DNA from 2 places in the Thermus brevis genome. Region 2 is predicted to be linked to the other one. Evidence: a T-box and tRNA genes for the amino acid it is inferred to sense, from the RefSeq annotation. Region 2 holds a T-box; the other holds one or more tRNA genes.

Evidence for each region. A T-box is a leader RNA that pairs with one kind of tRNA and senses whether it is charged. The one in region 2 lies ahead of ileS (isoleucine--tRNA ligase), so its partner is inferred to be a tRNA-Ile.
Region 1: it encodes a tRNA-Ile, which carries the amino acid that the T-box ahead of ileS (isoleucine--tRNA ligase) is inferred to sense. The anticodon was not compared.

The regions. Positions count from the first base shown of each region.
Region 1 covers NZ_CP102606.1:2,312,810-2,317,874, reverse strand. Annotated here, with positions in the region: gene uvrA (excinuclease ABC subunit UvrA) at 1-1,492, opposite strand, end outside; gene KQ693_RS12465 (SIS domain-containing protein) at 1,568-2,599, shown strand; gene KQ693_RS12460 (tRNA-binding protein) at 2,596-2,925, opposite strand; tRNA gene KQ693_RS12455 (tRNA-Ile) at 3,008-3,084, opposite strand; gene KQ693_RS12450 (YgaP family membrane protein) at 3,169-3,360, shown strand; gene KQ693_RS12445 (ribonuclease FAU-1 family protein) at 3,433-3,957, shown strand; gene KQ693_RS12440 (hypothetical protein) at 3,954-4,973, opposite strand; gene KQ693_RS12435 (LabA-like NYN domain-containing protein) at 4,977-5,065, opposite strand, start outside.
Region 2 covers NZ_CP102606.1:2,039,805-2,044,869, forward strand. Annotated here, with positions in the region: gene KQ693_RS11030 (LysM peptidoglycan-binding domain-containing M23 family metallopeptidase) at 1-413, opposite strand, end outside; gene rho (transcription termination factor Rho) at 539-1,822, opposite strand; gene fsa (fructose-6-phosphate aldolase) at 1,819-2,490, opposite strand; T-box leader at 2,628-2,865, shown strand; gene ileS (isoleucine--tRNA ligase) at 2,900-5,065, shown strand, end outside.

The DNA.
Region 1 (5,065 bases), 270 kb from region 2:
GCTGGGCCTCCCCTCCGGAGAGGGTGTTGGCGGCTCGGTCCAGGGTGAGGTAGTCCAGCCCCACCCCCACCAGGAAGCCCAGCCTCTCCACGATCTCCCGCAGGATGGGGCGGGCAATCTGAGCCTGGAAGGGGGAGAGATGGGCCTCGAGGTTCCGGAAAAACTCCAGGGCCTCGCGAACGGGCAGGGCCGAAACCTCGGCGATGTTCTTGTCCGCTACCCTTACGGAGAGCACTTCCTTCTTGTAGCGGGTGCCGCCGCACACCGGGCAGGGCTTCTGCGACATGAAGCCTTCCAGGACCTCCTTGACCCCTTCGGACTCCGCCTCCTGGTACCGCTTCTGCAGCCAGGGAATGACCCCCTCGTAGTGGACCTCCACCCGGAAGGTTTCCTTGCCTCCCCGGCGGAAGACCACCTCAAAGGGCTCGGGAAGCCCGTAGAGCACGGCCTGCTGGGCCTCCTCCGGCAGGTCCTTGAAGGGGGTTTTGAGGTCGAAGCCCATGTGTTCCGCCAAGGCCCGGAGCCGGTCCCAGAGGTAGCTTCGCCCCGTGTCCCGCCCCCGGGCCCAGGGCAGGATGGCCCCCTCGGCCAGGGAGAGTTCGGGGTTCACGATGAGCTCAGGGTCAAACTCCTGCTTGTAACCCAGACCCGAGCAGGCAGGGCAGGCCCCATAGGGGGCGTTGAAGGAGAAGATGCGGGGCTCGAGCTCCTCCAGGACGCTTCCGTGCTCGGGACAGGCGAACTTCTCGGAGAAAAGCTCCTCCTGGCCGGAATCCGGGTAAAGGACCCGCATGAGTCCCTCGCCCCTAAGGAGGGCGAGCTCCACCGCCTCGGCGATGCGGGGGCGTTCCTCCTCCTTAAGGACCACCCGGTCGATCACCAGGTCAATGTCGTGCTTCTCGTACTTTTCCAGGTTTAGGTTCTGGGCCTCCTCCAGGAGGTAGATGACCCCATCCACCCGCACCCGGGCGTAGCCTTCCTTCATGAGTTGCTGGAAAAGCTTGCGGTACTCCCCCTTCCTCCCCCGCACCAACGGAGCCATGAGGATGGCCCGGGTGCCCGGGGGGTTCTTCAGGAGACGGTCGGTGATCTCGCTGGCGGACTGCTTCTCAATGGGGCGGCCGCACTCCGGGCAGTAGGCGGTGCCGATGCGGGCATAGAGGAGGCGGAGGTAGTCGTGGATCTCCGTCACCGTGCCCACGGTGGAGCGGGGGTTGTGGCTGGTGGTTTTCTGGTCGATGGAGATGGCGGGGGAGAGGCCCTCGATGCTCTCCACCTCGGGCTTGTCCATGACCCCCAGGAACTGGCGGGCGTAGCTGGAGAGGCTTTCCACGTAGCGCCGCTGCCCCTCTGCGTAGATGGTGTCAAAGGCCAGGGTGCTCTTGCCCGAGCCGGAAACCCCGGTGATGACGATGAACTTGCCCCGCGGGAGCTCCAGGCTGATGTTCTTGAGGTTGTGCTCCCGTGCCCCCCGGATGACGATGCGGTCCATCCGTGGAAGTATACCACTACCTTCTGGGAAGGACCAGGTGGCAGGAGGGGGCTTTCCGTGCCCTATAGTGAACCTATGGCCTCTTGGATGCGTACCGAAGCGGAGGAAGCTCCCAAGGTCATAGAGCGCCTCCTTAGGGAGAACGAGGGCGAGGTGAGGAGCCTGGTCCGCTTCCTGAGGAAGCGCCCCCCGGCCCTCACCCTTACCGTGGCCCGGGGGAGTTCCGACCATGCGGCCCTTTTTGCCAAGTACCTCCTCGAGGCCCGATTGGAGTGGCCGGTTCTCTCCTTGGCCCCTTCCGTCCTCACCCTTTACCGGGCCAGGCCCCGGGTGCCTTTTCCCTCCCTTCTTCTCGCCTTTAGCCAAAGCGGGGAAAGCCCTGACCTTTTGGAGGCGGTAAGCGCCTACCGCTCCCAGGGAGCCCTCACCGTGGCCCTGGTGAACCGGGAGGAGAGCCCCCTGGCCCGGATGGCGGAGGTGGTCCTTCCCCTCCATGCCGGGGAGGAGAAGGCGGTGGCCGCCACCAAGAGCTTCCTGGCCATGCTGGCCGCCACCCTCCACCTCCTGGCCCAGCTGGTGGAGGAATCCCGCCTGCGCCAGGTCCTTCCCGGCTTACCCGAGGCCCTGCACCGGGCCTTGGAGGCCTCGGGGGAGCTGGATTACCTGGAGGATGCGGAAAACCTTTTCGTCCTGGGGCGGGGGTTCACGTACCCCGTGGCCCTCGAGGCGGCCTTGAAGCTGAAGGAGGTGGCGGGGCTTCATGCGGAGGGGTTTTCGGCGGCGGAGTTCCTCCACGGTCCCCAGGCCCTTTTGGAGGCTGGCTTTCCAGTGCTGGCCTTGGTGCAAAAGGATGAGGCCTTGGAGGCCCTTCTTTCCACCTTGGAGGGGTTAAAGGCGAAAGGGGCTCATCTTCTCGTTCTCTCCCCGGAACCCGATGCCCTGGCCCTGGCGGATTCTCCCCTGGCGCTTCCCGTGGCCTCCGAGCCCGAGATCACCCCTCTTTTCCTGGCCCAGGCCTTTTATCCCAAGGCGGAGGCCCTGTCCCGGGCCCGGGGCCTGGATCCAGACCGGCCCCGGCACCTCACCAAGGTGACCCGGACCCGCTAGAAGACCCTTTCCCCCAGGGGTACCTCCCGCTCCGCGGTGAGGAGGACCACCCGGCCCTCGGCATCCTTAGCCCCCAGGACCAGCACCTCGGAGGGGAAGCCTGCGATGGAGCGGGTTCCCAGGTTCACCGCGCACACCACCAGGCGGCCCACCAGGTCCTCGGGGCGGTAAAGCTCGGTGATCTGGGCGGAACTCGGTTTGACCCCTAAGGGCCCGAGGTCGATCCAAAGCTTGTAGCTGGGTTTGCGGGCTTTCTCGTGGGGTTCGGCCTTCAAGATGCGGCCGATGCGCAGATCCAGGATTTGAAAGGCTTGCAGGGCCTCCATGGCTAGATTCTGCCAGAGGAAGGGGCTGGTACAAACACGTTTCCCGCCTCTTGAGGAGGCGGGACTTTTACAGATAGGGGGCTGGTGGGCCGTGCAGGACTTGAACCTGCAACCAACCGGTTATGAGCCGGCCGCTCTGACCGATTGAGCTAACGGCCCATGCCAAGGGCTTATTTTAGCACAAGGGAGAACTAAGGCCAAACGTCCCGCCCGCTATGTATACACTAAGGGAGGAGGTGAGCCATGACGGTAAACGAGAGCACCACCGATAGGGTGATTCGCTTTATTCTGGCCCTGGTCCTCTTCTACTTCGCTTTCCAGTCGGCATCCCCCTGGAACTGGATCCTGGGGATCGTGGGGGTGGTCCTCCTCTTCACGGCGGTCACCGGCTTCTGCGCCCTCTACAAGGTCCTGGGCATCAGCACCAAGAAGTAAAGCCGGCTTTGCCCAGCCCTGGACCCCAGGTGAGCTGGGGCGTTGTCTGGCTGAAAGCCGGGCTGGTGGGATATGGATTGGCCGCTTGCCCCTAGGGATCGCGTTCGGGTGGAGTTTTGGAAGTTTCCCGGGGATGTGCTCCACTACTTCTGGGAAGCCCGGGTGGTGGAGGTGAGACCTGAAGGCGTCCTGACCCTTTTGCCGCAGGGCGGGACCTTTCACCACGTGGCCAAGGGGAAGGCGGTGGTGCTGGACCACGATGCCTATGTGGCCTTTTTCCCTGGGGCCTGGTACTCCGGGGGGCCGGATGTGAGGGAGGGCCGGGTGCTGGAGTATTACTGGAACGTGCAGACCCCGGCGGAGTGGACGGGAAGGGGTTTTCGCCAGTACGACCTCGAGCTGGACGTGCGCTGCCAGGCCGACCATACCTGCCAGGTCTTCGACCGGGAGGAGTTTTTGGCCAAGCGCTCCCTTTACCCCAGGCTTTGGGTGGAGGAGGCGGAAAAGGCGGTGGAGGCCATCCTGCACCACATGCGGCAGAGAAGGTGGCCGGTGCTGCCTCCCGGGGAGCCCCTTCCCTGGATGGAACGGATCTAGGGCGTGAGGGTGGGGAGGGAAGAGGGAGCGGGATCCTGTGCTCCAGACCCCCAGGCTTTAAGGGGAATAAGGATGCGCCCCTCGAGGTGCCAGCGTCCTTCCAGGACCACCTGGTAGAGGAGGCCCTTGAAAAAGCCGTGGAAGCTATCCTCCCAGGTTTCCAGGTTCTGTGCCCGCAAGGGGTAGTTGTGCCAGGCGGGGCCCAGGTAGTAGAGCCAGGGGTCATCCAGAAGGCGGGTATCCCCTGGGGGGAGACCGAGAAGGGCGTTGAAGTAGCCTCTAAGCCGGCTTGCGGTGAAGAGGAGGTTGAGGTAGGGATCCTCGAGGGCCTTCCTAGCCTCGGTCTCGGTCTTGGGGAAGGGTCTTGCTGGATCCCAAGCCCCGAAGAGGCGCAGGCGGTCTTGTTGCTTGAGGGCATCCTCCCAGCTCATCTGGGCCAGGCCCAGGGTGCGGCTCAAGGGGGCGTGGCCCTGGACTTCGGCCAGACCTTGGGCTAAGCCATCCGCTGCTTCCCGCACCCCCCTGGAAAGCCCCAAGGCCTTGTCCCCTCCGTACTGCTCGTTATCCACAATGGCGGCCAGCACCCCATAAGGAATGCCGAGGGCAGAGGCGGCGGCGCGGATCTCCCGGGCGTAGGGAAGTACGTGGTGGGGGGCGGTGGGCAGGCCCTCGAGGTCCACCTTCTGGCCCCGCTTGGCCTGGCCGATGGCCTCCACCCAGCGCCTGGCCGCCAGGAGGGCGCTTTTGGCTTCTGGGTATGCAGCGCGCTTACCGGAGCGCTGGTTTTTGAGCTCGAGGCGGAGCAGGCGGTCGTAGGCTCGGGCCGCTTTCTCCCCTAAAAGCAGGTGTAGGCTGGCCTTCAAGCTCAGGTGGAGGCTCACCCAAGCCTCCCGCTCTTCCTTTGGGTAGGGGAGAAGGTCCCTGAGGCTTGGGGAGGGGGGTAGGGTAGGGGGGATGGGAAGGGCCAGGTAGAAAAGGCCCGCTGCCAGCAGCACCAGCCAGGGGCCCGGGGGCATAGGTCAGGACTGGGCGTCTTCCACCGGGGCGGGAGGCACCTCCACCGTGGCCTCCACGGGGTAGCCCGCGTAGGTGCGGCGGCCCCCCAGGG
Region 2 (5,065 bases):
CTTTCTAAGGAAGGGTTGGCGGAAACCAGGTCCAGGACGCTTATGCCATAACGGCTCGCCACCCCCTGAAGGGTATCCCCAGGGCGCACGCGGTACACCTCCACCCCTGGGGGTACCCGGGGAGAGCGGTCCTCCACGGCCACCAAGGGAATAAGAAGCCTTTGCCCCACCTGCAAGCGGTCGCTTTGCAGGTTGCTGGACCACATGATGTGCCTGGGATCCACCCCGTAACGAGCGGCAATCTCGACCAGGGTATCCCCGGGCTTCACCTCGTAGAGCACCCACCCCTTTCTAGCCGCCTGGCCCACCTCCACCGTGTTCTCGGGAAGGGGAAGGGGGCTAAGAATAGGGAGCTTAGCAAAGGCCAAAGAGGAAACCAATAGGCATAAATTTCCCCACCATATTCCCCGCAACGCTCACCTCCCAACAAAAACCCCGCCCAAACCTCGCGGGGATTATACCAGGACCAAGCGGGGAAAACGCAAGGGGCACAAGGCCTTGGGGGGCGGGCTTTCCGCCCCCCAAGGGAAAATCCCGCCTAACGGGCGGCCAAGGACGCCAAAAACTCCTTGTTGTTCTTGGTGCGCCCCAAACGGGCAAGAAGCATCTCCATGGCCTCCGCCGGGTCCATGTCTGCCAGGACCTTGCGCAGAAGCCACATCTTGTGCACCACCTCCTCGCCCAAGAGGAGCTCCTCCCGACGGGTCCCGGACTTCAGAATGTCTATGGCCGGGAAGATGCGCCGCTCCTCGAGGCGGCGGGAAAGGTGGAGCTCCATGTTCCCTGTACCCTTGAACTCCTCAAAGATCACGTCGTCCATGCGGCTTCCCGTTTCCACCAGGGCCGTGGCTAGGATGGTAAGGCTACCCCCACCCCGGATATTGCGGGCCGCTCCCAGGAAGCGCTTGGGGAAGTAGAGGGCGGCAGAGTCCAAACCGCCGGAAAGGGTACGGCCCGTGGGCGGGGTTACCAGGTTGTTGGCCCGGGCCAGGCGGGTGATGGAGTCCAGGAGGATCATCACGTGCCCCCCCTCCTCCACGATGCGCTTAGCCCTCTCGTGGACGAATTCCGCCACCCGGATGTGGTTCTGGGGAGGTTCGTCAAAGGTGCTGGCGATAACCTCAGCTCCCTGGACGCTTTCCCGGAAGTCCGTGACCTCCTCGGGGCGCTCGTCTATGAGCAAAACGATCACCTTGATGTCGGGTTCATTCTTCAGGACCGCATTGGCGATCTTCTTGAGGAGGGTTGTCTTGCCCGCCTTGGGTGGGGCCACGATGAGCCCCCGTTGCCCCCGGCCGATGGGGGCCAGCAGGTCGATCACCCGGGTGGAAAGCTCATCGGGGGTGGTCTCCAGCTTGATCTGCCGGTCGGGGAACTGGGGGATGAGCTCGTCAAAGCGAGGCCGGTTCTTGGCGGCCTCGGGATCCAGGTCGTTCACCGCCTCCACCTTGAGGAGGGTTCCATAGCGCTCGTTCTCCCGTGGAGGCCGCACCCGGCCCACGATATAGTCCCCGCTCCTTAAGGCATACTGCCGGATGAGTCCTGCAGAGACGATGGCCACCCTGGATTCCAGGTTGTACAGGTTCTCGGTGATGAACCCGTACCCATCCGGGCTGATCTCCAGGTAACCCTTGACCAGCTGCAGGCCCTCCCCTTGGGTCTGCCGCTCCAGGAGGGCCATGATGAGCTGGTCCTTCTTCATGCGCTTGTAGTTCTCGATCCCCGCTTCCTGGGCCAGCAGGTGGAGCTCCGGAAGGATCTTGGCCGAAAGCTCCTGATAGGTGAGGGGTGCTTCTTGTTGGGTATCTGCTTTTCTCCTCATGGCTTGACCTTCTCCCAGTCCTCCATAAAGCGTCTAAGGCCTATGTCCGTCAAAGGATGCTTAAGAAGCTGCTTGAAGACCGTATAGGGCATGGTGGCGATGTCCGCCCCAAGAAGGGCGGCCTCCGTCACATGGCGGGGATGGCGGATGGAAGCGGCGATGACCTTGACCGGCAGGTTCTGGACCTGGATTAGCTCCACGATCTCCCGCAAAAGCTCTCCCCCATCCCAGGAGATATCGTCCACCCGGCCCAGGAAGGGGGAGACATAGGCCGCCCCCGCCCGGGCCGCCAGAAGGGCCTGGTTGGCGGAAAAGATCAAGGTCATGTTCACCTTCACCCCCTGGGTGGAAAGGCGCTTGCAGGCCTTCAGGCCCTCCTCGGTGGTGGGCAGCTTGACCACGATGTGGGGATGGATGGCGGCAAGCCGTAGGCCCTCCTCCACCATGGCCCCTGCCTCCAGCGCGGTCACCTCCGCCGACACAGGTCCCTTCGCTACCTCGCATATGGTCCGTAGGTGGGCGAACAAAACCTCCTCGGTCAGCTTTGCTCCTCGGCCCGCATACTCCTTAGCCACCAAAGTGGGGTTGGTGGTAACCCCGGAGAGCACCCCCCAGGCAGCGATCTCCCGTATCTCCTCCAAGTTGGCGGTATCCAGGTACAGCTCCATGAGCACTCCTTTTGTCGGGAAGTGGACCGGCTTAGCTCGATTCTAGCAGACCCAGCCCAGGCGTTGTCAAGGAAGGGGTGGGCTGCTAGCATGGGCTTAGCCGCCAACGGGGGATTTTACCCCAGGGGGCATGAGCTGTAAAGGCGAGGATGGGGAGAGTACCCCTTTCCAATAGCCTAGAGCGAGCCGGGGAGGGTGGAAGCCCGGTGGTGAGGAAAGGCGGGAAGATCACCCCGGAGCCGCGGGAGGAAAGGGGCTAAGGGCCTCGAGTAATGCCCGCCGGGTGCGCCCGTGATCGCGCGGAAATGAGGGCCTGGAGGCTATCTCCAGGAAGCGCGGTGGTACCGCGGAAGCCCTTGCGCTTTCGTCCGCGCCCCAAGGGCGCGGGCGTTTCTTTAGGGAGGAGCGTATGTTCAAGGAGGTCGGTGAACCCAACTTTCCCAGGCTGGAAGAGGAGGTTCTGGAGTTTTGGAAGCGGGAGAGGATCTTTGAGAAAAGCGTGGAAAACCGTAAAGGCGGGCCCCGCTACACCATTTACGAAGGCCCCCCCACCGCCAACGGCATGCCCCACGTGGGCCATGCCCAGGCCCGAAGCTACAAGGACCTTTTCCCCCGGTACAAGACCATGCGGGGCTACTACGTGCCCCGCCGAGCCGGCTGGGACACCCACGGCCTGCCGGTGGAACTGGAGGTGGAGAAGAAGCTGGGGCTAAAGAGCAAACGGGAGATCGAGGCCTACGGCATCGAGCGCTTCAACCAGGCCTGCCGGGAGTCGGTGTTCACCTACGAGAAGGAGTGGGAGGCCTTCACCGAGCGCATCGCCTACTGGGTGGATCTCAAGAACGCCTACGCCACCCTGCACCCCACCTATGTGGAAAGCATCTGGTGGAGCCTGAAGAACCTCTTCGACCGGGGGCTCCTCTACCGGGACCACAAGGTGGTGCCCTACTGCCCACGGTGCGGCACGCCTCTTTCCTCCCACGAGCTTTCCCTGGGGTACAAGGAGATCACCGATCCCTCGGTCTACGTGCGCCTTCCCCTTAAGGAACCGGGGAGGCTGGGCCTGGAAAAGGCTAGCCTCCTCATCTGGACCACCACCCCCTGGACCCTGCCCGGGAACGTGGCCGCGGCGGTGCACCCCGAGTACACCTATGGGGCCTTTGCCGTGGGGGAGGAGGCGGTGATCCTCGAGGAGACCCTGGGCCGCAGGCTCCTCGGCGAGGAAACCCCCATTCTAAGGACCTTTTCCGGGAAGGAACTGGAGGGCCTGGCCTACGACCCCCCCTACCCCCAGGCCCTGGAGAAGGGGTACTTCGTGGTCCTGGCCGAGTACGTGAGCCGGGAGGACGGCACGGGCATCGTCCACCAGGCCCCCGCCTTCGGGGCCGAGGACCTGGACACGGCCAGGGCCTACGGCCTTCCCCTCCTCAAGACGGTGGACGAGGAAGGGAAACTCCTGGTGGAGCCCTTTAAGGGCCTCTTCTTCCGCGAGGCCAACCGGGCCATCCTGAAAGACCTCCGCTCCCGGGGGCTTCTTTTCAGGGAGGCAAGCTACCTCCACAGCTACCCCCACTGCTGGCGGTGCTCCACCCCCCTCATGTACTACGCCACGGAAACCTGGTTCATCAAAAACACCCTCTTCAAAGAGGAACTCATCCGTAAAAACCAGGAGATCAACTGGGTCCCGCCCCACATCAAGGAGGGACGCTACGGGGAGTGGCTCCGGAACCTGGTGGACTGGGCCCTAAGCCGCAACCGCTACTGGGGCACGCCCCTTCCCATCTGGGTCTGCGGCTCTTGTGGAAAGGAAGAGGCCATCGGCAGCTTCCAGGAGCTGAAGGAAAGGGCCATTCAACCCCTTCCCGAACCCTTCGATCCTCATCGTCCCTACGTGGACGGGGTGGAGCTCCGATGCACCTGCGGGGGCACCATGCGCCGGGTTCCCTACGTGATCGACGTCTGGTACGACTCCGGGGCCATGCCCTTTGCCTCCTTGCACTACCCCTTCGAGAACGGGGAGGAGTTCAAGGAGGCCTTCCCCGCGGACTTCATTGCGGAAGGCATCGACCAGACCCGGGGCTGGTTCAACTCTCTGCACCAGCTTGGGGTGATGCTCTTCGGCTCCATCGCCTTCAAAAACGTCATCTGCCACGGCCTCATCCTGGACGAAAAGGGCCAGAAGATGAGCAAGTCCAAGGGGAACGTGGTGGACCCCTGGGACATCATCCGGGAGTTTGGGGCGGATGCCCTCAGGTGGTACATCTACATCTCCGCTCCCCCGGAGGCGGACCGCCGCTTCGGACCCAACCTGGTGCGGGAAACGGTGCGGGACTACTTCCTCACCCTCTGGAATGTGTATAGCTTCTTCGTCACCTACGCCAACCTGGACCGGCCGGACCTTAAGAACCCGCCTCCCGTGGAGAAGCGGCCCGAGCTGGACCGCTGGCTTCTTGCCCGGCTCCAGGATCTGATTCAAAGGGTGACGGAGGCCCTCGAGGCCTACGACCCCACCCAAAGCAGCCGGGCCCTGCGGGACTTCGTGGTGGAGGACCTCTCCCAGTGGTACGTGCGCCGG